4 regions of the Streptomyces sp. NPDC050422 genome follow, and region 2 is predicted to be linked to each of the others. Evidence: riboswitches for the same ligand, from Rfam matches in the RefSeq annotation. Region 2 holds a riboswitch; each other region holds the start of a gene.
What was found. A riboswitch is a leader RNA that binds a small molecule or an ion and turns the genes downstream of it on or off. The one in region 2 is predicted to bind S-adenosylmethionine.
Positions count from the first base shown of each region.

Region 1: it holds a riboswitch for S-adenosylmethionine, as region 2 does, so the genes downstream of both, ACIBJG_RS08235 (aminotransferase class V-fold PLP-dependent enzyme) here and thrC (threonine synthase) in region 2, are expected to answer to the same signal.
Region 3: it holds a riboswitch for S-adenosylmethionine, as region 2 does, so the genes downstream of both, ACIBJG_RS18640 (putative leader peptide) here and thrC (threonine synthase) in region 2, are expected to answer to the same signal.
Region 4: it holds a riboswitch for S-adenosylmethionine, as region 2 does, so the genes downstream of both, ACIBJG_RS21445 (hypothetical protein) here and thrC (threonine synthase) in region 2, are expected to answer to the same signal.

Region 1 is NZ_JBITIE010000005.1:23,750-31,308, reverse strand. It holds gene ACIBJG_RS08255 (NYN domain-containing protein) at 1-1,259, opposite strand, end outside; gene ACIBJG_RS08250 (hypothetical protein) at 1,296-1,538, opposite strand; partial or broken gene ACIBJG_RS08245 (rhomboid family intramembrane serine protease) at 1,699-2,485, shown strand; gene ACIBJG_RS08240 (Lrp/AsnC family transcriptional regulator) at 2,482-2,763, shown strand; gene ACIBJG_RS08235 (aminotransferase class V-fold PLP-dependent enzyme) at 3,042-4,421, opposite strand; SAM riboswitch class IV at 4,595-4,712, opposite strand; gene trpD (anthranilate phosphoribosyltransferase) at 4,798-5,862, opposite strand; gene ACIBJG_RS08225 (cytochrome bc complex cytochrome b subunit) at 5,985-7,559, opposite strand, start outside.
Region 2 is NZ_JBITIE010000014.1:53,224-60,782, reverse strand. It holds gene ACIBJG_RS22725 (trehalose-6-phosphate synthase) at 1-709, opposite strand, end outside; gene ACIBJG_RS22720 (glucosyl-3-phosphoglycerate synthase) at 763-1,701, opposite strand; SAM riboswitch class I at 1,855-1,981, shown strand; gene thrC (threonine synthase) at 1,997-3,289, shown strand; gene ACIBJG_RS22710 (MoaD/ThiS family protein) at 3,324-3,602, shown strand; gene ACIBJG_RS22705 (cold-shock protein) at 4,048-4,254, shown strand; gene groL (chaperonin GroEL) at 4,627-6,252, shown strand; gene ACIBJG_RS22695 (alpha/beta hydrolase family protein) at 6,511-7,559, opposite strand, start outside.
Region 3 is NZ_JBITIE010000011.1:51,841-59,399, reverse strand. It holds gene ACIBJG_RS18655 (NADase-type glycan-binding domain-containing protein) at 1-44, shown strand, start outside; gene ACIBJG_RS18650 (four-carbon acid sugar kinase family protein) at 84-1,283, opposite strand; gene ACIBJG_RS18645 (flavodoxin family protein) at 1,535-1,987, shown strand; SAM riboswitch class IV at 2,191-2,303, shown strand; gene ACIBJG_RS18640 (putative leader peptide) at 2,343-2,459, shown strand; gene ACIBJG_RS18635 (LLM class flavin-dependent oxidoreductase) at 2,533-3,759, shown strand; gene ACIBJG_RS18630 (NtaA/DmoA family FMN-dependent monooxygenase) at 3,778-5,181, shown strand; gene ACIBJG_RS18625 (GNAT family N-acetyltransferase) at 5,343-5,870, shown strand; gene ACIBJG_RS18620 (LysR family transcriptional regulator) at 5,890-6,831, opposite strand; gene mdlC (benzoylformate decarboxylase) at 6,928-7,559, shown strand, end outside.
Region 4 is NZ_JBITIE010000013.1:21,446-29,004, forward strand. It holds gene ACIBJG_RS21430 (DUF262 domain-containing protein) at 1-105, opposite strand, end outside; gene ACIBJG_RS21435 (SAM-dependent methyltransferase) at 379-1,194, shown strand; gene ACIBJG_RS21440 (phosphocholine-specific phospholipase C) at 1,390-3,459, shown strand; SAM riboswitch class IV at 3,574-3,683, shown strand; gene ACIBJG_RS21445 (hypothetical protein) at 3,731-4,165, shown strand; gene ACIBJG_RS21450 (cytochrome P450) at 4,370-5,665, shown strand; gene ACIBJG_RS21455 (cytochrome P450) at 5,662-6,918, shown strand; gene ACIBJG_RS21460 (TIGR03854 family LLM class F420-dependent oxidoreductase) at 6,955-7,559, shown strand, end outside.

The DNA of each region.
Region 1 (7,559 bases), on a different contig from region 2:
ACGGGCCGCCCCGGCGGTTCGGCACGGGCCAGTTGACGGATGACCTCGTCCGCCGTGACACCCGGCTTGCTGAACAGCACCCGCACCCCGCGCGGCGGCGCCAGCAGTACCGGCGCGGCCAGTTCGGCCCCGTCGAAGACGCAGGTCATCTCGGCGCCCGTCTGGGCCGCGAGCAGCGACAGACCGCCCAACAGCCGCAGCCGCTGCTTCTCCAGCGGCATCTGCGGATAGCCGGTCTTGGTGACGTTGTACCCGTCCACGATCAGATGGGCCTGCGGCAGCGCGAGCAGTTGGTCGAGCAGCGCCGGATCGGTCTCCGAAAGGGCTCTGGCGGCAATGTCCTTGGGTGACATCCGTCCGGGCTCCACCGCGTCCACACTGTCCGCGGGACGCATAGAGGAGGGCGGCAGCGCCAGTTCGCGGCGCAGCCCGCCGGCCGCTTCGAGCACGGTGTCGAGCAGCAGCCGCAGCCGCATGTCCTCGACCGAGCGCCCTTCCCTGGCAGCCCTGCGGCCCGCCTCGACGGACGCCTCCGCCTCGCTGAGCCTCGTCCGCAGCCGCCGGGTCTCGCTCTCGGCCGCGGACACCTGGGCGGCCGCCTCGGCCCGCAGGGCGTCGCTCTCGACCCTGCCGCGGCGCAGCGCCGCCTCGCCGCGCTTCACCTCGTTGGCCGCGCTGCGCAGCTTGCGCTGGAGCGAGTCGGCCTCCTTGCGGGCGGCGTCCAGCTCGGTGCGGAGCCGTTCGGTCTCGCTCTTCGTCTGGGCACGGGCCCGGGCGAGTTCCTCGCGCAGCCGTTCCAGTTCGAGCCGGATCTCCTCGTCGGCCCGCTCGGCACCGGCCCGCTCGGCCTCCTCGCCGGCGGCGGCGACCAGCTTGACCCAGCCGGCCGGGCGCAGCACGTAGGCCGCGGCGGCCACGTCGACGGGATCCGCGGCGGCGGGCGGGGACCCCGCCACCAGCGCGGCGGCCAGCTCCGGCTGGGACTCCTTCAGCCGTTCACCGATGCGGAGGCGGAAAGGCGCGTCGCCCTCCAGCGCGGCCGCCATCGCGTTCCCCGCGAACTTGGCACGCCGGGTCGGCGTGAAGCGGGCGTACTGTCGGAGCTGGGCCGGGAGTTCGGTGACCGTGAGACCGCCGAACGCGTCCGAGACCAGCGCGACGACCCGACGCCGCACATCTTCGGGCAGCGGGCGGTCGAGCACCTCCACGGCGTCGCCGGCCGCGTCGGCCGGCGTGGCGCCGCCAGCGGGCTGCTCCACCATCCGTCACCTCATTTTTGTGTCCGCACGGCCCCGTCAGGAGTCGGCACCCGGCCTGTCGACTAGTTCGATCTGGTCCACCGCGTTGCACCAACGACAGCGCACCGACTCGATGGTCTCACTGACCACCTCGCGTTCTTCGACGCTGGACTCACCGGCCAGGTCGAGGTGGACGTACTCGACGACCTTGGACGACCGCGTCACGTCGAACCTCGTCAGGTTTCCGCAGAGCGTGCAGCGCCAGCGGGTCCCGTCGGTCGGCTGGGGAACCGTCGTCATCGTTGCGTCCTCTTTCGTCGAGCCGTGAGCTGCCGGACAAGGATCTCGCGGTGCGCCGTCGAACTGCGGATGTCCTCCGGTAACCCTACGGCCTCGGTGCTTCCCACCGGCACGGCGAGGCGGTCTGTCCCGTTCCCTCCGCTTGCGTCATGCTCTGTTCATGATCGATCGGCGGGCTGCGGCCGGCAGACTCCTGCGGGCGGCCACCTCGGGCGGGCCGCCGGTGACGTACGCCCTCATCGCCCTGTGCTGCGTGGTCTTCGTGATCAGCCCGCTGTCGGGGTTCAACCCGGTCTTCGGCACCGCGGACGCCCTGCTCGCCGCCCAGGCCGGGTACTTCGAGCGCTGGGGGGTGATCCCGAGCGAACTGTGGGACGGCTCGGCGCACGCCGTGCTCACCCCGCTCACCGCACTGTTCGTGCACGGCAGCTGGCTGCATCTGCTCGGCAACATGCTGTTCCTGTACGTGTTCGGGGCGATGGCCGAGGAGCGCATGGGCCACACCGAGTTCGCGTTCTTCTACCTCGGCTGCGGTTATCTGGCCCTGCTCGCCTACGCGGCCGCGCACTCCACGTCCGACCAGACGCTGGTCGGCGCGTCGGGGGCGATCTCGGCGGTCCTGGGAGCGTTCCTCTACCTCTTCCCCCGCGCCCGGGTCACCAGCCTGTTCCCGTTCCTGCTGTTCCTGCCGCTGCGCTTCCCCGCCTGGATCGTGCTGGTCTTCTGGTTCGTCCTGCAGTGGCTGGCGGCCGAGGGCGCGGGCAGCGGCCCCGGGGTCGCCTACCTCGCCCATGTGGTCGGCTTCGCCACCGGGTTCCTCTATGCCTGGGGGCGGTACCGGCGTGACCCCGGAGCCCTGCCTCGGGCCCGAGCCCGGCAAGACCCCGACGCAAGGCTCTAGAGTGAAGTCTCCAGCCACGGCCACCGAGGGAGAAAGCCAGCCGTGATCACCGCGATCGTGCTCATCAAAACCAGCGTGGACCGGATTCCCGAGATCGCCGAGGCCATCGCCGCGCTGGACAGCGTCAGCGAGGTCTTCTCGGTCACCGGTACCTACGACCTGATCGCCATGGTCCGGGTGTCCAAGCACGACGATCTCGCCGATGTCATCCCCGGCCGGATCAGCAAGATCCCCGGTGTCGAGGGGACCGACACACACGTCGCGTTCCGTACGTACTCCCAGCACGACCTGGAAGCGGCCTTCGCCATCGGCCTGGACGCCTAGGGCGTGTTTCGAAAGTAGCGCCGTCCACCCGGAGGACGGGCCGGGCGGCGTCTGGTGCGTGCGATCGCAAGGCGCCGGGAACTCCTCGTAGCGGAGCTGCTAGGACTTTTCGGCAACGCCGCGAGCAATGGGTCTCCCCTCCTCGAGCGAAGCCGAGAGCTCGGGGAAGTGCCAGACGCCGCCCGGCAGGCGGGACTTTCGAAACACGCCCTAGGGCTTCAGCACGTTCGGCCGGGTACGGACGGCTGTCCGTACCCGGCCGAACGTGCTGAGGGGCCTCAGACCTGGGTGGCCTCGCCACGGTCCGGGACGCAACGGCCGCCCTCGGTGCGGTACTTCCACTGGGCGCCCTCGTTCACGAGCTCCTTGACCGCCCGCAGGAAGCGCTCGACGTGCTCGTCCGGCGTACCGGCGCCGAAGCTGACCCGGATCGCGTTGAGGGACTTCTGACCCGGCTCGGCCTCCGGCGCGCCGCACTCGCCGACGTCCTGCGGGTCGGTGCCGAGCAGGGTGCGCACGAGCGGGTGGGCGCAGAACAGTCCGTCGCGGACCCCGATGCCGTACTCGGCCGAGAGCGCCGCGGCGAAGTGCGAGCTGTTCCAGCCCTCCACCACGAACGAGATGACGCCGACCCGCGGGGCGTCGTCGCCGAACAGCGAGAGCACCTTGACCGCGGGCACCTCGGCGAGTCCGGCGCGGACCTCGGTGACGAGCCGCTGCTCCCGGGTGACGAGGTTGTCGAAGCCGGCCTCGGTGAGCGCCTTGCAGGCGGAGGCGATGGAGTAGACGCCGATGACGTTGGGCGAGCCGGCCTCGTGGCGGGCGGCGGTGGTGTGCCACTCGACGTCCACCCCGCCGTCGGCGCGCCGGGCGACCTGGCGGGACGCGCCGCCGCCGGCCAGGTACGGCTCGGCATCGGTCAGCCAGTCGGAGCGGCCGGCGAGGACGCCGGAGCCGAAGGGCGCGTACAGCTTGTGCCCGGAGAAGGCGACCCAGTCCACGTCCAGCTCGGCGATGTCGACGGGGTGGTGCGGGGCGAGCTGGGCGGCGTCCAGCACGATCCGGGCGCCGCGGGCGTGCGCGGCGGCGGCGAGCTCCCTGACCGGCCACAGTTCGCCGGTGACGTTGGAGGCGCCGGTGACGCAGACCAGCGCGGGGCCGTAGGGGTCGCGGTCGGCCAGCGCCCGCTCCAGGGTCTCGACGGCCTGGGCCGGGGTGCGCGGGGCGTTCAGGTACGTCACCCGGGCGTCGCGCCAGGGCAGCAGCGAGGCGTGGTGCTCGGTCTCGAAGACGAACACCTGACAGTCGGCGGGCAGGACGGCGGCGAGCAGGTTGAGCGAGTCGGTGGTGGACCGGGTGAAGACCACCTGGTCCTCGGCGCGGCAGCCGAGGAACTCCGCGACGCTCTCACGGCTGGACTCGAAGAGGTCCGTGGAGAGCTGCGAGAGGTAGCCGGCACCGCGGTGGACGCTGCCGTAGTAAGGCGCGTACGCGGCCACGTCGTCCCACACCCGCTGCAGGGCCGGGGCGCTGGCGGCGTAGTCCAGCGCGGCGTAGGTGACCTCACCGCCGGTGACCAGCGGAACCGTCACATCCTTGCCCAGAACCGGCAGGGGGGCACAAATCGACTGGTCGGCGGCAGCAGTGAGGACAGACATGACGAACTCCCGTAACAGGCAGGCGAATTCCGCGTGCCTGCGGATACGCGGCAGCACGGAAGGAAGAAAGAGAGGTGTGCGGAGTAGGGCCGAAAGCCCTATCGCATTCGCGTGCTCACAAGAGGCTCCCTGAGGACCAGGACCCCACGGGTGGACATCTCACGATGTCGAGGGGTCCGCGCTTGCCGCAGACCTCGCTGCCTGCGGCCTGGTCTTCACCCGGGGCACCCCGCCACGGACGGAGGGTTGCCGGACAGCGGGCCGGGGCCGTAGTCGCTGTCACTCATGACCTGCGCAGCATCTTGCCATACGTACGAAAACGCGCAAGGCGCAGTCCATGATCTGGACTGCGCCCCGTCTCGTACCCGACGCCCTCTCAGGTGTTGCTGGCCACGACCCATCTCTCCAGCGCCCGGCCCGCCGCGCCCGAGTCGATGGACTCGGCGGCCTTGGTGATCCCCGCGGTGAGCTGCTCGGCGAGCGTGCCCTGCCCCGGGTCCAGCGCGACGAGAGCCGCCGCCGAGTTGAGCAGGACGGCGTCCCGTACGGGCCCCGTCTCCCCCGCGAGCAGCCGGCGGGCCACATCGGCGTTGTACGAGGCGTCGGCGCCGCGCAGGGCGTCCACCGGGACCAGGTCCAGGCCGACGTCGCGCGGGTCGAAGGCCTCCTCGCGCACCGCGCCGTCCCTGGCGATCCAGACGCGGGAGGTCGCGGTGGTGGTCAGCTCGTCCAGGCCGTCGTCACCCCGGAAGACCAGGGCCGAGTTGCCGCGCTCGGCGAGGACGCCCGCGACGATGGGCGCCATCCGGAGGTCCGCGACGCCGATCGCCTGCGACCGCACCTTGGCCGGATTGGTGAGCGGGCCGAGGATGTTGAAGGTGGTCGGCGCGCCGAGCTCCGCCCGGGCCTTCGCCGCGTACCTCAGGGCGGGGTGGAACTTCACGGCGAAGCAGAAGGTGATGCCCGCTTCCTCGGCGACCTCGACGACGCGCTGCGGAGGCAGCTCCAGATTGACGCCGAGCTTGCCCAGGACGTCGGAGGAGCCGCTGGCCGACGACGAGGCGCGGTTGCCGTGCTTGACGACCTTGGCGCCCGTCCCCGCCACGACGATCGCCGACATGGTGGAGATGTTGACCGTCTTGGCCATGTCGCCGCCGGTGCCCACGATGTCGACCGTACGGCCGGGCACATGGATGGTCGTGGCGTGCTCGTACATCGCGCGGACCAGGCCGGAAACCTCCGTGACGGTCTCGCCCTTGGCGCGCAGCGCCACCGCGAAGCCGGCGATCTGCACATCGGTCGCCTCGCCGCTCATGATGCGGTCCATCGCCCAGGCGGTGTCGTCCGCGGTCAGGTCCTGGCCGCGCAGCAGGGGGGTCAGCACGCCGGGCCAGGAACGAGCCGCCACGCTGTCGCCGCCGACCGGGGTCACAACGTTCATGGTCCACTCCTGGGTCCACAGCCGATAAAAGGAACGGGACCACCCTATCGAGCCCCGGGGACAGCGAAGAGCCCCGTCCATGCGATGGACGGGGCTCCTGCTGTGGCGATCAGTTCAGGTGATCAGTGGTGGCCGTGGCCGCTGGTGATCTCCTTGTACTCCTCGGCGGTGGGCTTGGCGATCTGGTTGTTCTCGCCGTAGAAGCCCTTGCTGAGCTTGGCCCGCAGCTTGTGCACCAGGGACACCTTGCGCTTGACACCGTTCTCGTCGACCGTCGGGCCGATCTCGACCGGCTTGTACTGCTCGTGCGCGGTGAGCGTGTGCAGCTGCGCGGGTGCGAGCGGCTCGTGGACCTCGACGAACTCACCGTGCGGCAGGCGCTTGATGAGCCCGGACTCGCGCCCGTGCAGCACCTTCTCCTTGTCACGGCGCTGAAGGCCGAGGCAGATCCGCTTGGTGGCGATGAACGCGAGAACCGGTCCGACGAAGAAGAAGATCCGGACGAACCACGAGATGGAGTTCAGCGACAGGTGGAAGTGCGTCGCCCAGAGGTCGTTACCGCCGCCCACCAGGCCGATGAAGTACACCGTGATCCACGCGACACCGAAGGCCGTACGGGTCGGGGCGTTGCGCGGGCGGTCCAGGATGTGGTGCTCGCGCTTGTCCCCGGTGACCCAGGACTCGATGAACGGGTACATCGCGATGGCACCCAGGATCACACCGAAGAGCACCAGGGGGATGAGCACGCCCAGGACGAGCGTATGACCCCAGAGGTTGATCTCCCAGCCGGGCATCACTCGGACCAGACCCTCGGCGAAGCCCATGTACCAGTCGGGCTGGGCGCCGGTGGACACCTGATCCGGGCGGTACGGGCCGATGGCCCAGATCGGGTTGATCGAGGCGATGCCCGCGATGACGGCGATGACACCGAAGACCAGGAAGAAGAAGCCTCCGGCCTTGGCCATGTACACCGGCAGCAGCGGCATGCCCACGACGTTCTTGTTCGTCCGGCCGGGACCCGCGAACTGCGTGTGCTTGTGGTAGAAGACCAGGATCAGGTGGCCCACCAGCAGCCCGAGCATGATGCCCGGCAGCAGCAGGATGTGGATCGAGTAGAACCGGGCGACGAAGTCGCCGCCGGGGAACTCCCCGCCGAACAGGAACATCGAGATGTAGGTGCCGACGACCGGCATCGACAGGATCGCGCCCTGGGTGAACCGGACACCCGTACCCGAGAGCAGGTCGTCCGGGAGCGAGTAACCGGTGAAGCCGGTGAACATACCCAGCACGAACAGCAGGAAGCCGAACAGCCAGTTGATCTCACGCGGCTTGCGGAACGCGCCCGTGAAGAACACGCGCATCATGTGCACGAACATGCCGGCCAGGAAGATCAGCGCGGCCCAGTGGTGGATCTGCCGGACCAGCAGCCCACCGCGGACGTCGAAGCTGATGTTCAGCGTCGAGGCGTAGGCCTCCGACATCCGGATGCCCTGCATGGGCTCGTACGGGCCGTGGTAGACGGTCTCGGCCATGCTCGGGTGGAAGAACAGCGTCAGATACACACCCGTGAGGATGATGATGATGAAGCTGTAGAGGCAGATCTCACCGAGCATGAAGGACCAGTGGTCCGGGAAGATCTTGCGCATGTTGGACTTGGCCAGGGAGTAGATCCCGAGCCGGCCGTCCGCCCAGTCGGC
Region 2 (7,559 bases):
CACCGAGACCGTGCACCCCGATCCGGGTATGCCCCGTGCCACCGAGGATCTCCGTGCAGCAGCCGATGAACGCATCGGCCCAGCGGCGGGTCAGGAACGCCGCCCGGTCGGCGCCGAGGATGCCGCGCAGCAGCTGTTCGGCGATGTCGTCGGGCAGCAGCCGGAAGTAGTCGACGGGCGCCCACGGCGTGTGCGAGAAGTGGCCGATCCTGAGGTCGGGGCGGAGCTCGCGGAGCATGCCGGGCACCAGGGCCAGGTGGTAGTCCTGCACGAGGACCGCCGCGCCCTCGCCCGCCTCCTCGGCGAGCGCCTCGGCGAAGGCCCGGTTGTACGTCTCGAAGGCGGCCCACTGACGGCGGAACTCCGCGTCGAAGACGGGCTCGACGGGGGTCTGGTAGAGCAGGTGGTGGACGAACCAGAGCACCGAGTTCGCGATGCCGTTGTACGCGTCGGCGTGCACGTCCGCGTCGATGTCGAGCATCCGGACGCCCGGCTCGCCGACCCCGCGACGCACTGCCTCGCGGTCACCGTCCCCGAGGGCGGCGCAGACCCACATCTTGTCGTCCACGGCGCTCAGGCCGGAGACGAGTCCGCCCCCGCCGCGCCGGGAGTCGAGGGAGCCGTCCTCGCGCAGCGCGTACGAGACGGGGCCGCGGTTGGACGCGACGAGAACCTGGGCAGCGGGCTGAGGGGCGTGCTCGGAGACCATGGGCGGAATCTAGCCCGATCACCAACCGCCCAAACGTGCGAAGCCGGACGGTGTCACGCCGCTCGGCGTGAAACGTACTCCTCGATCTCGCGCATCGGCGGCCGCTCCTCGGTGTCCACCGGGTAGGTGTGCGGGACGAATCCGTGCTCGCCGCGCTCGAACTGGGTCAGCGACGGGCGCACCAGATGCCCGCGGGACAGGCGGAGTTGGGCGGTCCGGTAGATCGCGGCCGCCATCCGGCCGAGCGCCTGGCCGTCCTGGTGGCGGTGCTTCCTGACCCCGACGTCGACCTGGGCGAGCGCGTCCAGGCCGACCGTGTGCAGGGCGTCGACGAGCAGACCCAGCTCCACTCCGTAACCGACGGGGAACGGCAGCCGCTCCAGCAGTGAGCGGCGCACGGCGTACTCGCCGCCCAGCGGCTGGACGAAACCGGCCAGCTGGGGCCAGTGCAGATTGAGCAGCGGGCGTGCCACCATTTCGGTGACCCGGCCGCCCTGCCCCGTGGTGTCGCCGAACGGGCGGTCGTACATCGCCTTGACGAACTGCACCGAGGGATCGGTCAGCAGCGGACCGACGATGCCGGAGACGAACTCCGCCGAGAAGTCCTTCAGGTCCGCGTCGATGAAGCAGACGATGTCGCCGCCGGTCACCAGGAGTGACCGCCAGAGGACCTCGCCCTTGCCGGGGACGGCCGGGATGCGGGGCAGGATCGCGTCCCGGTGGACCACCCGGGCGCCCGCCCGGCGGGCGACCTCGGTGGTGGCGTCCGTGGAGCCGGAATCGATCACCACGAGCTCGTCGACCAGCCGGACCTTCTCCATGAGCTCGCGCCGGATCGTCGTGACGATGTCCCCGACCGTCGCCGCCTCGTTCAGCGCGGGCAGCACCACACTCACGCTCGCGCCGTTCCCGGCGTCGAGCAGACGGTCCAGCGGACGGTCGGCGGCTGACCAGGAACGCCTGGTCAGCCAGCGTTCGACCTCTTCCAGCACGGTCGATACTCCCTGTATGTGATCCATCTCGCGGTACGGACGACTATCTCAACAGTCCGGTGCTTCGGTTACAGTCTTGAACAACGCAGATGACCGTCGCATGCCGGGGTCCGTCCGCCGATAAACGCCTGGATCCATGGTCCAGTGCCACAGCGCTCATCCAGAGGGACTGAGGGAACGGCCCGTTGAAGTCCCGGCAACCCTCCCGCCGACCGCGAGGTCAGGTGGGGAAGGTGCCAATTCCGTCTCGTGACGAAATGCGTCGCGAGGAAGATGAGGAAAGGACCTCGCCATCATGGCTGTTGAGACTGTTGCAGCACACACCGAAGCTTCCGTGGACCTCGGTCCCGCCGCGGCGCTTTCCTGTCGCGAATGCGGAGAACGGTTCGCACTCGGCCCCCTTTTCGCCTGCGCGTCCTGTTTCGGGCCGCTCGAAGTGGCGTACGACCTGCCGAGCGGCTCCCCGGACGAGCTGAAGAAGCGCATCGAGGCCGGACCCAACAACATCTGGCGCTACGCGCCGCTGCTGCCGGTCCCCTCCGATGTCGCGGACAAGCCCAACATCAACCCCGGCTTCACCAAGCTGGTCAAGGCCGACAACCTCGCCCGCGAGCTGGGCGTCACCGGCGGCCTGTACGTCAAGGACGACTCCGGCAACCCGACGCACTCCTTCAAGGACCGCGTCGTCGCGATCGCCGTCGAGGCCGCCCGCGCCTTCGGATTCACCACCCTGTCCTGCTCCTCCACCGGCAACCTCGCCGGCGCCGTCGGCGCAGCCGCCGCCCGGGCCGGCCTGCGCTCCTGCGTGTTCATCCCGCACGACCTGGAGCAGGGCAAGGTCGTCATGGCCGCGGTGTACGGCGGTGAGCTGGTCGGTATCGAGGGCAACTACGACGACGTCAACCGCTTCTGCTCCGAGCTCATCGGCGACCCGCTCGGCGAGGGCTGGGGCTTCGTCAACGTCAACCTGCGTCCGTACTACGGCGAAGGCTCCAAGACCCTCGCGTACGAGATCTGCGAGCAGCTCGGCTGGCAGCTGCCCGACCAGATCGTCATCCCGATCGCGTCCGGCTCGCAGCTCACGAAGATCGACAAGGGCCTCCAGGAGCTGATCAAGCTCGGCCTGGTCGAGGACAAGCCGTACAAGATCTTCGGTGCCCAGGCCGAGGGCTGCTCCCCGGTCTCCGCCGCCTTCAAGGCCGGTCACGACGTGGTCCGCCCGCAGAAGCCGAACACGATCGCCAAGTCCCTGGCGATCGGCAACCCGGCCGACGGCCCGTACGTCCTGGACATCGCCCGCCGCACCGGTGGCGCCGTCGAGGACGTCAACGACGAGCAGGTCGTCGACGCGATCAAGTTGCTGGCGCGCACCGAGGGCATCTTCGCCGAGACCGCGGGCGGGGTGACGGTCGGCGTGACGAAGAAGCTGATCGACGCCGGCCTGCTGGACCCGGCGCTCACCACCGTCGTCCTGAACACCGGAGACGGCCTCAAGACGCTGGACGCGGTGGCCGCCACCTCGCAGGCGACCGCGACGATCCGCCCGAGCCTGGACGCCTTCCGCGAAGCCGGCCTCGGCACCAGCTGACCACTCACCCGAGACTTCAGGAAGGGCACCCACCATGAGCGTCAAGGTCCGTATCCCCACCATCCTCCGCACCTACACGGGCGGCCAGGCCGAGGTCCCGGCCGAGGGCACGACCCTCTCCCAGGTCATCCAGTCCCTGGAGAAGGACCACCCGGGCATCGCCGCCCGCGTACTGGACGACCAGGGCAAGCTGCGCCGCTTCGTGAACGTGTACGTCAACGACGACGATGTGCGCTTCGAGGGCGGCCTGGACGCGGCCACCCCGGACGGCGCCGGTATCTCGATCATCCCGGCCGTCGCCGGCGGCTGCTGAGCCGCGGCCCGGGCCCTTCGAGGCCGCCGGGCCGACTTCACAGCGTGACCACGATTGCCCCCTCCGCGAGAGAAGCGGAGGGGGCAATTCTGCATGGTTGAGCGCGGTACAGTGAGGGAAGCCCCCTTCGCTGCCCGTGCCCCCCGCATATGAGAATGCGCCTGGCCACGACAAGATGCAGCCAAAGTACGTGAGCTCCTTGCGCCATAAGTCGCCTTTGCCTGGCCTGACTTGCCCTGGAATCTCATGAATCCCTCACATTCGGGCGATCGGTGCTGCCCAGAATTCTCGTCCGATTGACCTGTTGCAGAGGGCAGTTGGGCAGATACATTCGGCCGCGGTCGACGCGTTCCGGCGCACGCACCCTCTCCTGTCGGAGGGTGAGTTCTGACCCGGGTCCGCGAAGTGCGGTCCCGTGCAAGGGCCAGTAATAGGGGAGTTAGGCATGGCTCAGGGCACCGTCAAGTGGTTCAACGCGGAGAAGGGGTACGGCTTCATCGCGGTCGACGGTGGTGCGGATGTTTTCGTCCACTACAGCGCGATCCAGATGGACGGGTACCGCACCCTCGAAGAGGGTCAGCGAGTTGAATTCGAGATCTCGCAGGGCCAGAAGGGGCCCCAGGCGGACATGGTCAAGCTCGCCGTCGGCTGAGCCCGTCGGCCGCGACACAGTCGGCCAACGACACTACTCACGCACGGAGGGCCCGTACCCCTGAGGTACGGGCCCTCCGCGCGTCCCGGGCCACTTCCGCGCACCCCTCGCCGCTGTCCACGCTCCGAGGAGGACGCTTGCGCCCACCGGTCGCCCGACCACCTCCCCTCAAGGAGCCTTCGGCGCTTGCACTCGACGGGGTCGAGTGCTAATTATTGGTTAGCACTCTCTGGGTGAGAGTGACAGAAACTTGGACCGGGCCGGTGAGGCCCGCAGGTCTCCGGGGCAAGGAACCGGCAGACAGGCAGGCCGTCCGTCGCGGGCGCCTCTCGGTCCGGAGAAATCCACCCCTGTCCGGGAGGACCACTTCATATGGCCAAGATCATCGCCTTCGACGAGGAGGCCCGGCGCGGTCTTGAGCGCGGCATGAACCAGCTCGCCGACGCCGTCAAGGTCACCCTCGGCCCCAAGGGCCGCAACGTCGTCCTTGAGAAGAAGTGGGGCGCCCCCACGATCACCAACGATGGTGTTTCCATCGCCAAGGAGATCGAGCTGGAGGACCCGTACGAGAAGATCGGTGCGGAGCTGGTCAAGGAGGTCGCCAAGAAGACGGACGACGTCGCCGGCGACGGTACGACCACCGCCACCGTTCTGGCTCAGGCGCTCGTCCGCGAAGGCCTTCGCAACGTGGCCGCGGGTGCGAACCCGATGGCTCTCAAGCGGGGCATCGAGAAGGCCGTCGAGGCCGTCTCCGCCGCCCTCCTGGAGCAGGCCAAGGACGTGGAGACCAAGGAGCAGATCGCTTCGACGGCCTCCATCTCCGCCGCCGACACCCAGATCGGCGAGCTCATCGCCGAGGCCATGGACAAGGTCGGCAAGGAAGGCGTCATCACGGTCGAGGAGTCCCAGACCTTCGGTCTGGAGCTCGAGCTCACCGAGGGCATGCGCTTCGACAAGGGCTACATCTCGGCGTACTTCGCCACGGACATGGAGCGCATGGAGTCGTCCCTGGACGACCCGTACATCCTGATCGTGAACTCGAAGATCAGCAACGTGAAGGACCTCCTTCCGCTGCTCGAGAAGGTCATGCAGTCCGGCAAGCCGCTGCTGATCATCGCCGAGGACGTCGAGGGCGAGGCCCTGTCGACCCTGGTCGTCAACAAGATCCGTGGCACCTTCAAGTCCGTCGCCGTCAAGGCTCCGGGCTTCGGTGACCGCCGCAAGGCCATGCTCGGCGACATCGCCATCCTCACCGGTGGCACCGTCATCTCCGAGGAGGTCGGCCTCAAGCTGGAGAACGCCGGTCTCGACCTGCTCGGCCGCGCCCGCAAGGTCGTCATCACCAAGGACGAGACGACGATCGTCGACGGCTCCGGTGACAGCGACCAGGTCCAGGGTCGCGTCAACCAGATCCGTGCCGAGATCGAGAACTCCGACTCGGACTACGACCGCGAGAAGCTCCAGGAGCGCCTCGCGAAGCTGGCCGGCGGCGTGGCCGTCATCAAGGCCGGTGCCGCGACCGAGGTCGAGCTCAAGGAGCGCAAGCACCGCATCGAGGACGCGGTGCGCAACGCCAAGGCCGCCGTCGAGGAGGGCATCGTCGCCGGTGGTGGCGTGGCTCTGCTCCAGGCCTCGGCCGTCTTCGAGAAGCTCGAGCTCACGGGTGACGAGGCGACCGGCGCCAACGCCGTCAAGCTGGCGCTGGAGGCCCCGCTCAAGCAGATCGCCGTCAACGGTGGTCTCGAGGGTGGCGTCGTCGTCGAGAAGGTGCGCAACCTGCCGATCGGTCACGGCCTCAACGCCGCGACCGGCGAGTACGTCGACATGATCGCCGAGGGCATTCTCGACCCGGCGAAGGTCACGCGCTCCGCCCTGCAGAACGCCGCGTCCATCGCCGCGCTCTTCCTCACCACCGAGGCCGTCATCGCCGACAAGCCGGAGAAGGCCGCTGCCGGCGGCGCTCCGGGCGGCATGCCGGGCGGTGACATGGACTTCTGATCCTGACGGATCGGTAGCTCCTGCACAGCAGTACATGACACCGGCCCCCGGGGATTCGTCCCCGGGGGCCGGTGTCATGTCTGCCGAAGGGCTCTAGTGCCGCGGCAGGCAACGTTTGCCCCGTCGCGACGCCCGGCACGCACTCTCGCCGCACCGGCCGAAAGCCCGAGTACGTCCAGTACGAGGACTTCCGGCCGGCACGCCGAGAGCACGCACCGGACGCCGCTCCTTCACGGGCAAACGTTGCCCGCCGAGGCACTAGCGGCTGAACACCATCTCCGGGAAACGGCCTGACGGACCGTCCAGCAGATGGTCGTCGTGGCCGCGCAGCCACCGCCCGAAGAACGACGTCACATACGCCCGGGCCGCGGCCGCCGCCCGGTCCGGCCGCACCGTCCCGACCGCCGCCGTCAACCCGTCGCCGGGCTCCGCACCCTGCCGGGCGAGCTGCGGGAGCAGTACCTGTGCGTCCGTGTACGAGGCGTGGCGCGAGCCGGTCAGGGTGACGTTCGCCTTCCAGCCGGGGGTGTTGCGCCAGAACGCGGCCCAGGACGGCTGCTGCCGGTAGTCGCCCGAACCCTCGCTCTCCGTACCCATCAGCAGCAGCGGCCGGTCGAGCCCCTCCAGCGCCACCGTGCTCAGCCGGCTCCCGTCCGGCAGCTCCCCGCCGACGTAGTCCATCTGCCCGTCCATGTTGACGCCCGCCCGGATCCGGCGGTCGTCGTGCATCGCCTGGGCCGCGGTGAAGCCACCGGCGGAGTGGCCGAACATCCCGACCCGTCGCAGATCGAGTACGTCCCCGAAGCGCGTCCGGTTCAGCGCCGGCAGCCGGTCGAGGACGAACCGCGTATCGGCCACCCGTACCGCGACGACCTTCCGCAGCAGGGCGCTGACCGCGTCCGGGGCGCTGGGCGGGGCGCCGTCGAAGATCCGCATGGTGGCGAGGCGGCCGCCGGGGAACTCGACCTCGGTGGCCTCGTAGGTGTGGTCGACGGTGACGACGGCGTAGCCGTGGCTCGCCAGGTCGTCCACCAGTGCGGTGTTCCAGGTGCGCGGGTCCCCGAGCCCGGGGGAGTAGAGGACGACGGGCAGCCGGCCGGCCCGGGGGTGCACGGGCGCGTGCCGTCGGGCGTGGCTGAGCGTGGCACCCCAGTCGACCGTCCCCGGTGTCATCCCCAGGTTCAGGGCGGCGGCGCCCTCCGGCCCCCCGAAGTGGGCGGCCGCGGCGGCGGACATCTGCGGCTCGCGGGGCGCGGAGCCACCGGACGCGGCCGGGTAGCGGACGCTGATCATGAGCTCGCGGTACG
Region 3 (7,559 bases), on a different contig from region 2:
GGGTGGCTGTGGCGGAGGTCGAGTTCTTCGGCCACGAGTCCTGACGCCCGGGTGATACGGCCCCGACTGCCGTAGCCCTGCGGTCAGGGACGGGGCGCGTCGGTCCGGTCTGCCGAACGCCGGACGAGGTGACACAGCCGCAGGAGCAGCTCGTCGTCGCCGAAACCACCTGCCTTGATCAGGACGGGGAGCGAGGGCGGTACGAGCGGGGTCCCGCGGGCGACGCCGGGCTCGGGTTCGTCGAGCAGGTCCATGCGGTCGACGCCGAGTGCCTGAAGCACGGTCGTGGCCGTCTCGCCGCCGGTCACGACGAGCGCGTCGACCAGGCGCTCCTCGGCCAGTTCCCGTACGACCGCGGCCAGGGAACGGGCGAACGCGCGGGCGGTTCGTGGCGACCGGCGCTCGTCGGGTGTCTGCAGAGTGAGAACGGGGGACGTCAGGGAGCGCAGTGCTTTCACCGTCGGAGCGGGATCATCCCCGACGGTGACTCCCTGCACGTCGGCCTGTGCCCGGAGCACGGCCAGTTGCCGTCGGGTCGACGGGTTGGCACTGCCGACGACGACGAGGGGGCGGCGAGCCGGTGCGGGTGCGGCGGCAACCGCCCCGTCACCGGGTGCGCACCGTCGTGCCAGGGCGGCCGCCAGTCCCGGGGAGCCGACCCACAGCACGTCGTCGAGGTGCGGGACCGCCGCCACGACGCGGTCGAGGTCGTCGTCCGTCGCGGCCGAGCAGACGATCAGCGCGCGTCGGCCGATCAGCACGGGCAGTTCGGCCGCCCGTCCGGGCCCGATCGGAACGGCGTCCGGGAACACCGCCGTGAGGTCCGAGCACCGCACCGGATGCACAGGGTCGCGGGCGAAGCCGCTCTCATGGACCGGCACGCCCCACACGTACTGGACCGCTTGCCGCGTCACCCTGCCCTCCGCGGGGAAGGCGGGGGCGATGACGACGGCTCGTCGCCGCGAACCCGCCCACGCTGCCCGGACCTCGGCCGCGACATGGCCGCGCAGGGTCGAGTCCACCGTCTTGAACAGGAGCGTGGAGCCGGCGAACAGGCGGGCTGCCCGCCCGGCACGCGTCGCGGCGGCTGCCTCGTCAAGCAGCCGGGTTCCCAGGTCGACCGCTGTCACACCCGGGGCCTGCGGGAGTGCTGTCGCCGGGGCGGACAGGAGGACCCGCGCCTCGTGACCGGTCCGGCGGAACGGTGCGGCACCGTCCCCGGCGCTGGTGAGATCGTCCGCGAGGATGCCGATGCTCTGCCGGGCGTCCCGGCCGGACCTCATGCCGCACCTCTGCGTCGACCACTCATGGATGCATAGTCGATGACATCGAGGACACGGGGCAATCGATTCGGCAGATGAGCTCGGCGTCGGTCCTCAGCAGGCCGGACCACCGGAAGCGCCGGAGACGAGTGGTGCCGGCCCGCCCGCGGTGGTCGCGCCGCGCCGGGCGGAACCGGCCGATGCCCGCAGTGCGCGCCGCACAAGGCGGACCGCGCTTGCGGCCGCGGTGCGGGCACGGCAGGGTTCCCGGTGTGGCTACCTTGCTGATCGTGCATCACACGCCCTCGCCGAACTGCCAGGCACTGTTCGAAGCCGTCGTCTCCGGTGCGACGACGGACGAGATCGAGGGCGTACGGGTCGTACGCCGCGCCGCGCTCGCCGCGACGGCGTCCGACGTGCTCGCCGCCGACGGCGTTCTGCTCGGGACCCCGGCGAACCTCGGCTACATGTCGGGCGCCCTCAAGCACTTCTTCGACCAGGTCTACTACCCGTGTCTGGACGCGACGCAGGGCCGCCCCTTCGGGTACTACGTGCACGGCGGCAACGACGTGACCGGGGCGGCTCGGGCCATCGAGTCCATCACGAAGGGCCTCGGATGGCGCCGCGCGGCCGACGCCGTGACCGTCACGGGAGAACCCGCCAAGTCCGACATCGACGCGTGCTGGGAGCTCGGGGCGACCCTCGCAGCCGGTCTGACCGACTGAACCGGTGGCCCCGAACCGGGGCACATCCGGTCCGGGACGACCACCACGGTTGCCAGGAACCCTCCGCAGAAGGGGACTTGCACGGGTTCCGGCCGGACGGAACAGATCGCGCGGCCGCGTTGTTGTGACTCAGGGCACGGCGAGCACGACCATGATCCACGGGGCATTGCGCGGCGCGGCCGTCGCGCGTAGCGTTCGCGGCAGGTCATGAGCGTCAGCGTCAAGCCCTGGCTTGCTGACCGGCAACCCTCCCGCGCGGCGGGGTGCTCCAGGTGACGACCAGGCGGAGCCCGTCCGGGTTCCGCAAGCGCGAGGCCCCAGGGCCCGCCGAGCCGGAAGAGCGGAGGCGAGGGCCATGCCAACGGTGTCCTGCCCGCTCGTCAAGGTGCTCGCCCCCCGGCGCCGCGTCCACCTCTACTCCCGGCCGCACATCGACCTCCAGCGCGTGGCCGGCGCGCTCTGTTGTTCCTGACCCGTACCCGCGACGCCGCACCTCCCGACGAGGCCCGGCGATCATCCACGGTCGTTCAGGAAGGCACCCTCCCGTGTCCGCATCGTCCTCCCCGCACCCTCCCCTTCCCACCCCTCTCCACCTGGCCGTCGCGCTCAACGGCGCGGGCTGGCACCCCGCCGCCTGGCGCGAGCCGGTGGCCCGGCCCGAGGAACTGCTCACCGCCGCGTACTGGACCGACATCGTGACCGAGGCCGAACGCGGCCTGCTCGACTTCGTGACGATCGAGGACGCGCTCGGGCTCCAGTCCTCGCAGTTCGCCGAGCCCGACGACCGCACCGACCAGGAGCGCGGGCGGCTCGACGCGGTGCTCATCGCCGCCCGCGTCGCCCCGCTGACCCGGCACATCGGGCTCGTCCCCACCGTGGTCGCCACCCACACCGAGCCGTTCCACATCTCCAAGGCCATCGCCACCCTCGACTACGTGAGCACCGGGCGGGCGGGGCTGCGCGTCCAGGTGTCGGCCCGGCAGCACGAAGCCGCCCACTTCGGCCGCCGTACGTTCCCGCGCTTCGGCGTCGACGAACTGGACACCCCGGCCGTACGCGAGCTGACCGGCGAACTCTTCGGGGAAGCCGCCGACTACGTCGAGGCGGTGCGCCGCCTGTGGGACAGCTGGGAGGACGGCGCGGAGATCCGGGACGCGGCCACGGGACGCTTCATCGACCGCGACAAGCTGCACTACATCGACTTCGAGGGCCGGCACTTCAGCGTCAAGGGCCCCTCGATCACACCCCGGCCTCCGCAGGGCCAGCCCGTCGTCAGCGCCCTGGCGCACCGGAGCCTGCCCTTCCGGCTGGTGGCCCGCTCCACGGACATCGGATACGTCACCCCGCACGACACCGGTCACGCCGTAGCCATCGTCGAGGAGATCCGCACCGAACAGGCGGCAGCGGGACGGGCGGCGGACCCCCTGCACCTCTTCGGGGACCTCGTGGTCTTCCTCGACGACGACCCCGCGGCCGCGGCGGCCCGCCGCGACCGTCTCGACGGCCTCGCGGGACACCCGTACTCCAGCGACGCGAAGGTGTTCACCGGCACACCCGCGCAACTGGCGGACCTGCTCCAGGAATGGCAGTCGGCAGGGCTCTCCGGCTTCCGGCTGCGCCCCGCCGTGATCGGCCACGACCTCCCGGCGATCACCCGCGACCTGGTGCCGGAACTGCAGCGCCGAGGCGCCTTCCGGACCGCCTACGAGGCCGACACCCTGCGCGGGCTGCTCGGACTCGCCCGCCCCGCCAACCGCTTCGCCACCGTCTGAGCCGGAGGGACCACCGACATGAGCACCAGCAACGGCGCCGGCCACAGCACCGGCAAGCCGCTCAAGCAGATCCATCTCGCCGCCCACTTCCCGGGCGTCAACAACACCACCGTGTGGAGCGATCCCGCGGCGGGCAGCCACGTCGAGTTCAGCTCGTTCGCGCACTTCGCCCGCACCGCCGAGCGCGCCAAGTTCGACTTCCTGTTCCTCGCCGAGGGGCTGCGCCTGCGCGAACAGGGCGGTGAGATATACGACTTGGACGTGGTCGGGCGCCCCGACACTTTCACCGTGCTGTCCGCCCTCGCCGCCGTCACCGAACACCTCGGCCTCACCGGCACGATCAACTCCACGTTCAACGAGCCCTATGAGGTGGCCCGCCAGTTCGCCAGCCTCGATCACCTCTCGGGTGGGCGCGCGGCGTGGAACGTCGTCACCTCGTGGGACGCCTTCACGGGCGAGAACTTCCGCCGGGGCGGATTCCTGCCGCAGGAGGAGCGGTACTCCCGGGCCAAGGAGTTCCTCGCCACGGCCAACGAGCTGTTCGATTCATGGCGCGGCGACGAGATCGTCGCCGATCAGGGGTCGGGGACCTTCCTCCGGGACGTGCGGGCCGGATCCTTCGTGCACAAGGGGCAGCACTTCGACATCGAGGGGCAGTTCAACGTCCCGCGCAGCCCGCAGGGCCGCCCGGTGATCTTCCAGGCCGGCGACTCCGACGAAGGACGGGAGTTCGCGGCGGAGGGCGCCGACGCGATCTTCAGCCGCTACAGCACCCTCAAGGAGGGGCAGGCGTTCTACACGGACGTCAAGGGCCGCCTCGCCCGCCACGGCCGCACCCCTGACCAGCTGCTGATCCTCCCCGCGGCGACCTTCGTCCTGGGCGACACCGACGCCGAGGCGCAGGAACTGTCCCGCGAGGTCCGGCGGCAGCAGGTCAGCGGTGCCACCGCGATCAAGCACCTCGAGTTCGTCTGGAACCGCGACCTCTCCTCGTACGACCCCGAGGGACCGCTCCCCGACATCGATCCGGACCTCGGCGAACACACCGTCGCCCGCGGCCGCGCCCAGGTGCGCATGTACCGTGACCCGCTCGCCACCGCCCGGGAGTGGCGGGAGCTCGCGGCCGCGAAGAACTGGTCGATCCGCGATCTGGTCATCGAGACCGGAAACCGTCAGGCCTTCGTCGGCTCGGCGGCCACCGTCGCCCGGACCATCAACGACTTCGTCCAGGCGGACGCCGCCGACGGCTTCATCCTCGTCCCGCACATCACCCCCGGCGGGCTGGACGTGTTCGCCGACACGGTGGTGCCCCTCCTCCAGGAACGCGGAGTGTCCCGTACCGAGTACGAGGGAACGACCCTGCGCGACCACCTCGGCCTGCCTCACCCCGACGCCGTCGCGGCCCGGCGGGTGGCCTCATGAGGTTCCTGCCCAGGGTCCTCGGGCGCCTGTCGATTCTGTCCGGCTCCACGACGGCCGACGCGGAATCCGGCTGATCGGCAACACCGTCGTGAGGCGCCTGCGCCGGCCGTTTTCATCCGGCGCACTGTTTTCATCCGACGCACTGTGACGAGGGATCAGCCATGGGCAACAGCACCGCGATCCGCCTGATCGAGCCCACCGACGCCGCTCCGATCGCCGCGCACCGGGTGCGAGACCTGGAGGCCTTCCGGCGGTGGGAACCGGCCCAGCCGGCCGGCTTCTTCACCCCGGAGGGCCAGGTGGAGCGGATCGACCGTCTGCTGGCCGGACACCGGACCGGCGGGGTCTGGCCGGGCGTGGTGCTCGCCGACGACCAGGTGATCGGGCAGATCACCGTCGGAGGCATCCTGCCGCAGCCCCACCTGCGCCGCGGCTCCGTCGGCTACTGGATCACCGGTCTCGCCCAGGGCCAGGGCCATGCCGGGCGCGCCGTCGGGCTCGCACTCCGGGTGATGACGGACGAACTCGGGCTGCACCGCGCCGAGGCGTCGACCCATCTGGAGAACCTGCCGTCGCAGCGGGTGCTGCGCCGCAACGGGTTCAGCCCGTACGGCGTCGCGCACTCCTCGATCCTTTTCGACGGGAGCTGGCGGGACGGGCTGCTGTGGGAGCGGATTCTCGGCGAATGAGAGGCTCCCGGGACAGCCCTCAGCCCCGGTCGCCGCTCCACGGCGGAAGCTGGGCCGGGCTCACCTGTTCGCCGAGGACCTCGGACATGAAGTGGACCAGCCACCGCTGCGCGGGGCTGCGCGACGACTCGTGCCGGGCGTACAGAGCCACCTCGATCGGCTCGGTGTCGAACGGCAGCCGTACCAGCCGTACTTGATGGGAAGCGGTGAACACCTCACCGACGTACTCGGGCACGATGGCGATCAGGTCCGTCTGTTCCAGGACGTACGGAAGGATGGACAGCCGGGTCACCTCCAGAGCCACCCGGTCCAGCAGTCCGTGCGACGCCAGCACCGCCCTCGGCGTGATGTGACCACTGGGGCCGAACACTGTCGCGTGGCTCTCCTCCGCGAGGTCCGTGAGCGTGACGGACTCTCCCCGGACGCGGGGGTGGCCGGCCGCGACCATGCCGACGTAGCGCTCGCGGAAGAGCGGGATCCGCACGATCTGCTGCGGTGACAGCACCGGCGTGGCCACGAACGCGTCGAGGTCCCCGCGACGCAGCTGGCCCTCGGCCTCGTCCACGTCGAGCGGCCGGATCGTGAAGGAGACCCCGGGCGCGCGCTCACGTGCCGTCGCCAGGAGGCGGGGGAGCAGCGTCGCCTCGCCGAGGTCGGTGAGGGCGACGGTGAAGCGCCCGGACATGCTCCCCGGATCGAAGTCATCGGCCTGGCGTGCCGCGCCGTCGATCTCCGTGAGCGCGCGCCGCAACGGCTCGTACAGCCGCCGCGCGTCGGCCGTCGGGGCCAGCCCCCGGCCGGTGCGGCGGAACAGCTCGTCGCCGAAGTGCCGGCGGAGCCTGCCCAGGCTGTAGCTGACCGTGGGCTGGGTGACGTGGAGTGTGTCGGCCGTCGCCGTGACGCTGCCCGTCTCGTACAGCAGCACGAAGACGCGGGCCAGGTTGAGATCGAACTCCTTCATATAGATGGATTCTATATCGCAGCACGGAAACATCTATTGGCGTTCATGTCGCGGTCTCCCTAGCGTGTCGCACGTCACTCCCGGAAAGGAACGTCCGTGCCCTCCGTGCGCCGCATCTCCCATGAACTCCTGGAACGCCAGGGCCTCACCACCGTCTTCGGTAACCCGGGCTCCAATGAACTGCCCTTCCTCGCCGGCCTTCCCGAGCCGTTCCGCTACGTGCTCGGGCTGCACGAGGGTGCCGTCGTCGGCATGGCCGACGGGTATGCCCAGGCGACCGGGCGCCCGGTCCTCGTCAACCTGCACGCCGCCTCCGGCTCGGGCAACGCGATGGGCGCGCTCACCAACGCCGTGGCCTCCCGGACCCCGCTCGTGATCGTCGCGGGACAGCAGGTACGGCCCGCCGTGGGGCCGGAGGCCAATCTGGCCAGCGTCGACGCCCCAGCGCTCATGAAGCCCCTCGTCGGCTGGGCCGCGGAACCGGCATGCGCCCAGGACGTCCCGCGCGCGCTCGCCCAGGCGGTCTTCGAAGCGGAGCTTCAGCGCCGGCCGACCTACCTCTCCGTCCCCTACGACGACTGGATGGCCGAAGCCGACGAGAACAGCCTCGCGGTGCTCGACCGGCGGGTCCACCGCGCCTCCACGCCCAGCGAGGAGCAGGGCCGCCGCCTCGTCGACCAGGTCACCGCGGCCCGGCGCCCTGCGCTCGTCCTGGGCGGCGACATCGA
Region 4 (7,559 bases), on a different contig from region 2:
GAAGAATCCGCGTACCTGGTCGCGGGTCCATACATACCCGCGCTGGAACTCCGGGAGGGCGATATCGCCGGCGTCGACCTTGTCCAGGATCTGTGAGATTTGCACGTACGCAGCCCGCCCTCTCGACCCGGCGGTACCCCGCCGGGACCAACACGTGATGTGCCGCAAAATTACCAGTGTTGGCCGGTGCCGTACCGGGGCCGGGGACGGATCGTGGAAGCCGTAGGCGCGCCTCCGCCCGTGACCTCCGCTACGTATGCCCCGTGCACGGCCGCAGTGGCCTGATCCGAGTTGCCGTTCGCAGCGGTGACGAGAGCCGGCCATGCCCCCGGATAGATTGAACGCGTCCCTCAACATCGTTTGTGCCAGGAGGCACTCGTGAGCGAGAACCAAGTGACTGCCCAGGCTGACATATCGGCGCGGATCGACACCACGCGCCCTCACTCGGCCCGCTTCTGGAACTACTTCGTGGGGGGCAAGGACAACTACGAGGTCGACCGTGAGGTCGGAGATCAGATCAAGACGTTCTTCCCCGGGCTCGTCGATGTGGCAGTGGCGGGCCGGCAGTTCCTGCGCAGGTCCGTGAGCCATCTGGTCCAGGAACACGGCATCAGGCAGTTCCTCGACATCGGGACCGGGCTGCCCACCGCCGACAACACCCACCAGGTGGCCCAGACCATCGCTCCGGACGCGCGCATCGTGTACGTCGACAACGACCCATTGGTGCTCACTCATGCGCGGGCCCTGCTCACCAGTGCGCCGGAGGGTGTCACCGACTACATCGACGCCGACCTCTACCGGCCGGACGCCATCCTGGCCGAGGCGGCGAAGACCCTCGACTTCGAGCGGCCCGTCGCGCTCATGCTGCTCGGGATACTCGGCCATGCCGACGACTTCGCCCGTGCGCGCGAGGTGGTGGGCGCTCTCATGGACGGGCTGCCGTCCGGGAGTCTCCTCGTCGTGTACGACGGCACGCGGACCAGCGAGGGCATGATCGCCGCGGAGAAGGCGTACATCGAGAGCGGTGCCGTGCCGTACTACGTCCGTGAGCCCCAGGAGATCGAGACGCTCTTCGACGGCCTGCGCATGATCGAGCCCGGGTTCGTACGCCTCAGCGCATGGCATCCCGATGCCGACAGTGCGACGGTGGCGGCCGATGTGGACGCCTTCGGAGGCGTGGGGGTGAAGGCGTAGGGGCGATGGGGGCGGACCGGGGGATGGCGCGTTCGTGGTCGCGCGGGCAGTGTGTCGTGGCCTGTTCCGTCGCCGGATGTTCCGCCGACCGCCACCGCGTGCACACCGCACGGGTCTTCCGTAGGGCCGCCCGCTTCTGGAACACTCCAGTCGCTTTCGCCCCCACGCCCCCTCACCCCGCAGAGGCCCCCACCCATGGCAGAACTCGACCGTCGCCGCCTCCTGCAACTCGCCGGAGGCACGGCCGCCTACACCGCGTTGTCGAGCAGCATCGCCCGCGCCGCCTCCCTCCCCGCGCGGGGCCGCACGGGCAGCCTCCAGGACGTCGAGCACATCGTCGTCCTCATGCAGGAGAACCGTTCCTTCGACCACTACTTCGGCACCATGAACGGCGTCCGCGGCTTCGGTGATCCGCGTCCGGTCACGCTGCCCAGCGGGAAGCCCGTCTGGCATCAGAAGGACCTCCTCGGCAAGGAGGTGCTGCCGTTCCGGCCGCCCGCCGACGAGCTCGGCATGCAGTTCCTCCAGGACCTGAACCATGACTGGGCCGGCGGGCACCGGGCGTTCAACAAGGGTGCGTACGACCAGTGGGTGCCGGCCAAGACCGCGACGACGATGGCTCACCTCACCCGCGAGGACATCCCGTTCCACTACGCCCTCGCCGACGCGTTCACCGTCTGCGACGCCTACCACTGCTCGTTCATCGGGAACACCGACCCGAACCGCTACTACCTGTGGAGCGGACACACGGGCAACGACGGTTCCGGTGGCGGTCCCGTGCTCGGCAACGACGAGGCGGGGTACGGGTGGACCACCTACCCCGAGCGGCTGGAGCAGGCCGGAGTGTCGTGGAAGGTCTACCAGGACATCGGCGACGGGCTCGACGCCGCCGGGTCCTGGGGGTGGATCAGTGATGCCTACCGGGGTACGTACGGTGACAACTCGCTGCTCTACTTCAACAGCTACCGCGACGCCGCGCCCGGCGATCCGCTCTACGACAAGGCCCGCACCGGAACCGACATCAAGAACGGCGGCGGTCTCCTCGACGACCTGAAGGCCGACGTCCGGGCCGGGACGCTGCCGAAGGTCTCGTGGATCGTCTCTCCGGAGGCATACAGCGAGCATCCCAACTGGCCGGCCAACTACGGCGCCTGGTACATCTCGCAGGTCCTGGACGCGCTGACCGCCGACCCCGAGGTCTGGGGCCGGACCGCCCTCTTCATCACCTACGACGAGAACGACGGCTTCTTCGATCACGTCGTGCCGCCCTTCGTGCCGTCGGGACCCGCGCAGGGGCTGTCCACCGTCGACACCTCCGCCGACTACTTTCCCGGCGACATCCGGTACACCGCCGGGCCCTACGGGCTCGGTCAGCGGGTGCCCATGCTGGTCGTCTCACCGTGGAGCACCGGCGGGTTCGCCTGCTCCGAGGTCTTCGACCACACCTCCGTCATCCGCTTCATGGAGCAGCGCTTCGGCGTGCACGAGCCCAACATCTCGCCCTGGCGGCGCGCCGTCTGCGGCGATCTGACCTCCGCGTTCGACTTCGGTCGTACGGACGCCTCGGACATCTCGCTGCCGTCGACCGACGCCTACGAGCCGCCGGACCGCCTCCGGCACCCCGACTACGTTCCCGTACCGCCCGCGACCGGCAGCGTGCCCAAGCAGGAGAAGGGGGACCGGCCCACCCGGCCGCTGCGCTACGCACCCTTCGTCGACGGGGCCGCCGATCCGGCCACCGGCAAGTACCGCCTCACCTTCAGCGGTGGCGCCGCCGCGGGGGCGCAGTTCCTGGTGAGCTCCGCGAACCGCACCGACGGGCCCTGGACCTACACCACCGAGGCCGGCAAGTCCCTCGCGGACAGCTGGAACACCGCCTATTCCAAGGGAGTGACCGACCTCACCGTCCATGGGCCCAACGGCTTCCTGCGTACCTTCAGGGCCGGCGGGAAGGTGGCGGCGGGCCCCGAGGTGACGGCACGTCATGTCGCCGCAGGCGGTGGGTTGGAGCTCACCTTCGTCAACGCCGGGTCCGCGAACGTGCGTCTGACCGTACGCAGCGCCGCCGGGTACGGGGGAGGGGTGCAGACCTTCGCGGTCCGTGCGGGTGCGACCGTGAAACACGTGCTTGACCTGCGGGGAAGCAGGAGTTGGTACGACGTCACCGTCGTCTCCGACGTGGACGCCACGTTCCTGCGGCGCTACGCCGGACACGTCGAGACCGGCCGGGCCGGCAGGAGCGACCCGGGTCTCGTCACCGGGTGAGTGGATACGCCTCGGGACGGTTCGGGGGGGGGCGGGCGGTGTCCGTGCGTGGGCGCCACTCGCCCCTGACCGCCCGTCGGGTCGTGCGGTGTGCGTGAGTTAGAGTCTTGTTCGGGTCATGAGTTCCAGTGCACAGCCCCGGCTTGCTGGACGGCACCCCGCTCCGCTGCGGGTGCTCCGGGTGACGACCTGCCCCGTGCGAAGGGTACGGGGAACAGCGGACCGCGGTGCAGGGCATCCGGGGTCCACACCCCGGAAGGCGAACCTCACCATGCTGCGTCATCTCACCCAGAACGACTCCGTGCGGAGCGACGACTGCTCCCGTTACGCCGCGGGTCACCGCGTGCATTGGATCCACGCCAAGAAGTGCCGCCAGGAGCCGGGGCAGGCCGTCGAGATCCTGCTCACCTCCGGGGACGTCCGCGACGACGGGTGGGTCGAACTGCGGGCCGCCTTCGACTACGCGGGCGGCCTCCCCGCAGTGTGGACGCACGCTCCCGGAGCGTTGCGGGAGACCCTCGCCGGCCACCGCGGGCGGGTGTACTGGCTGGCGCGCTGGCATGCGTTGAAGCTCGTGCACGGCGACGGCGACGGTGGGGGAGCCGGTGCCAGGGCCGGGGGTGCTGCCGGGCTGGTCAACGTCGGGCTGGAGGGCGGCGAGCTGTGCGAGGGCGCCTGTGCCGGGGGGCGTGCCTCTCTGGCGTAGTCCGTCCCGTCGCGGCCGCTCGGTGAGCTCGTGCGGTACATCGCGATGCTCAGTAATTGTGCTGAGATGTCGTCCTGTTGTTCCGTTCATGGCGTGGGATTGATCGCTGTTGACCGTTCCGAGGTCACACAAAATCCTTATAGTGAACATGCGTTGATCGCATGATCTTGACGCGTTCAGCTGTCGCCACAGGAGTCAGGACTCATGACGCGCCCTTCTTCCACAGAGCCCGCGCCGCCCTCTCCTTCTCCGCCCCCCGACTGTCCGGCTCACGCCGGTGCCGTGCCGCTCGGTGGGCCCGGGTTCCAGACCGAACCGCAGGCCGTGTACCGCGCCATGCGGCGTGATCACGGGCCCGTCGTCCCCGTGGAGCTGCCGGGCGGCTTCCCCGCCTGGCTGGTCATCGGGTACCGGGAGCTCCACCAAGTCACCAGCGACGGCGAGCTGTTCCCGCGCGACGTCGGACTGTGGAACCAGTGGCCCCATATCCCCGACGACTGGCCCCTGCTGCCGATGGTGGGGCGACCCCTGCCCTCCATCTACTTCAGCGCGGGGGAGGAACACCGACGGCACGCGCGCATGGTCGGACCGGCCCTCGAAGGTGCTGACCCGTTCGAAATCCGCAGCCACTGCGAGCAGTTGGCGGACCGGCTGATCGACGACGTGTGCAGCCGTGGCACGGCCGATCTCGTCGCCGACTTCTGCGAGCCCCTCCCCGTACTCGTCCTCGCCCGTCTGGTCGGGTTCCCCGACGACGAAGGCGCCGACATCGCCCAGGTGTTGAAGGACCTCGCCGACGGCGGCCCCGACGCGCAGAGCGCCCATCTGCGGTTCGGGGAACACATGGCCCGGCTGGTGGCCGCGAAGCGGGCCGTGCCGGGGGACGACGTGACCTCCCGCATGCTCGCCTTCCCCGAGGCGTTCACCGACGAGGAGTACATGCTCGACCTGATGGCCATCACGGCCGCCGGGCACCTCACCACCGCAGACTGGGTCAGCAACTCCCTGCGGCTGATGCTCACCGAGGACGCGTTCGCCGACTCCATGGCCCGAGGCCGGCGGAGCATCGGCGAGGCCATGAACGAGGTGCTGTGGGAGGACACGCCCACCCAGATCCTCGCCGGCCGCTGGGCCGTCCGGGACACCCAGCTCGGCGGGCAGCGGATCAAGGCCGGGGACATGCTGCTGCTCGGGCTCGGCGCCGCCAACACCGACCCGCTGATCCGACAGGGCCTGTCCGGCACCGGAGCGCCCGCGCAGGGCGGCAACGGCGCCCATCTCGCTTTCAGTCACGGCGAGTACCGGTGCCCGTTCCCGGCCCAGGAGATCGCCGAGATCATCGCCCGTACCGGCATCGAGGTCCTGCTCGACCGGCTGCCCGATCTCCAGCTCGCCGTCCCCGTCGACGATCTCGAACGACGGCCCTCCGCGTTTCTGCGTGGCACCACCTCGCTCCCCGTTCGGTTCACCCCCGTTCGTACGACAGGAGACCTCTCGTGAACTGCCCCCACGCCGCCGCCCAGGCAGCAGCCAAGAACGGCGGGACCGTCGTCATCGACCCGATGGTCCAGGACCTGGACGGTGAGACGACGCGCCTGCGCGATGCCGGTCCGCTGGCCCGGATCGAGCTGCTCGGCGTACCGGCCTGGGCCCTCACGCGGCATGCCGACGCGCGGCAACTCCTGCTCGATTCACGGCTCGTGAAGGACCTCAACGCCTGGAGCCTGTGGCAGAAGGGCGAGGTGACGCACGAGTGGCCGCTCATCGGGATGATCGACGCCGGCCGCTCCATGTTCACCGTCGACGGCGACGAGCACCGGCGGCTGCGGACCAAGACCTCCCAGGCGCTCACGCCCCGCCGGCTGGAGGCGATACGCCCCGACATCGAGAAGTTCACCGAGGAACTGCTTGACGCGCTGGCCGAGGGCGGCAAGGACGGGGCGGTCGTCGACCTCAAGTCCGTGTTCGCGCAGCCGCTGCCCATGCGGGTCGTCGGCATGCTCATGGGGGTCGACCCCGCCTCGAACGCCATGCTGACCCGTCAGTACAAGGCCTTCTTCTCGATGCTCACCCCGCAGGACGAACGCCTGGCCCTCCTCGCCGACCTGGACGTCTTCTACGCCGGGCTCGTACGCGAGAAGACCGCGCAGCCGACCGACGACCTGACCTCCGCGCTCATCCTCGCCGACGAGGGCGGCGAGCCGCTGACCGAGGAAGAGGTGATCGGCAACCTCAAGGCGATGGTCGCGGCCGGGCACGAGACCACGATCGGGCTCATTCTCAATGCCGTACGCGCCCTGCTGGCGCACCCCGACCAGTTGCGGATGGTCCTCGACGGGGAGGTCTCCTGGGAGACCGTGATCGAGGAGACGCTGCGGTGGGACACCCCGACCACCCACCTGCTGATGCGCTTCGCCACTGAGGACATCCAGGTGGGTGACGGTGTCATCGCCAAGGGCGAGGGCGTGGTCATCTCCTACCGGGTGATCGGCCGTGACCCCAAGCAGCACGGTTCCGACGCCGACGCGTTCGACATCACCCGTACCACCCCCATCCGGCACATCACCTTCGGCCACGGTCCGCACATCTGCCCCGGTGCGGCGCTCTCCCGTGTCGAGGCGGGGATCGCCCTGCCGGCGCTCTTCGGGCGCTTCCCGGAACTGCGGCTCGCGGTGCCGGACGCCGACATCCGCAAGCTTCCCGTGATGACGCAGAACGACATGGAGGCCTTTCCCGTTCTACTCAACGCCTGAATCCGATCGGCAGGCGGCGCGCGTAGTGTGGTCGTCATGAAGATCCGCTTCGGAGTCGGGCTCGGTGCAGGTTCGTTGTTGTCGGATTTCAGCCGGATCGTCGACCGACTCGAAGACGACGGTGTCGATTCGCTCTGGCTGTCCGAGCACATCTACTCGGAGGCAGTGGACCCCTTCGTCGGCATGGCCCACGCCCTGTCGAGGACGACCCGGCTCAAGGTCGGTACGTCGGTCGCGGTGCTCCCGGGGCGGCATCCGGTCCTGGTCGCCAAGCAGTTGGCGTCCCTGGCCGGGCTCTCGTCCCGGCGCGTGCTCCCGGTGTTCGGGCTCCAGCCCGCCCGGACCGGCGAGCGCGAGCTGTTCCCCGCACCCGAGGGACGGCGCGGGGCGCTGTTCGACGAGTCCCTGGAGCTGCTGCGGGCCTCGCTCAGCGACGAAGTCGTAGGGTTCGAAGGGGAGTTCCTCAGGGTCGATGCCGCGCGGATCGGGCCGCTGCCCGACAAGCCCCTGGACATCTGGCTCGGCGGCAGCGCACCCGCGGGTCTGCGCAGGGTCGGGCGGTACGGGGACGGATGGCTCGGGTCGTTCCTCACGCCCGAAGCGGCGGCTCGGGCCCGCGAGGCGATTCAGGCCGCGGCGGC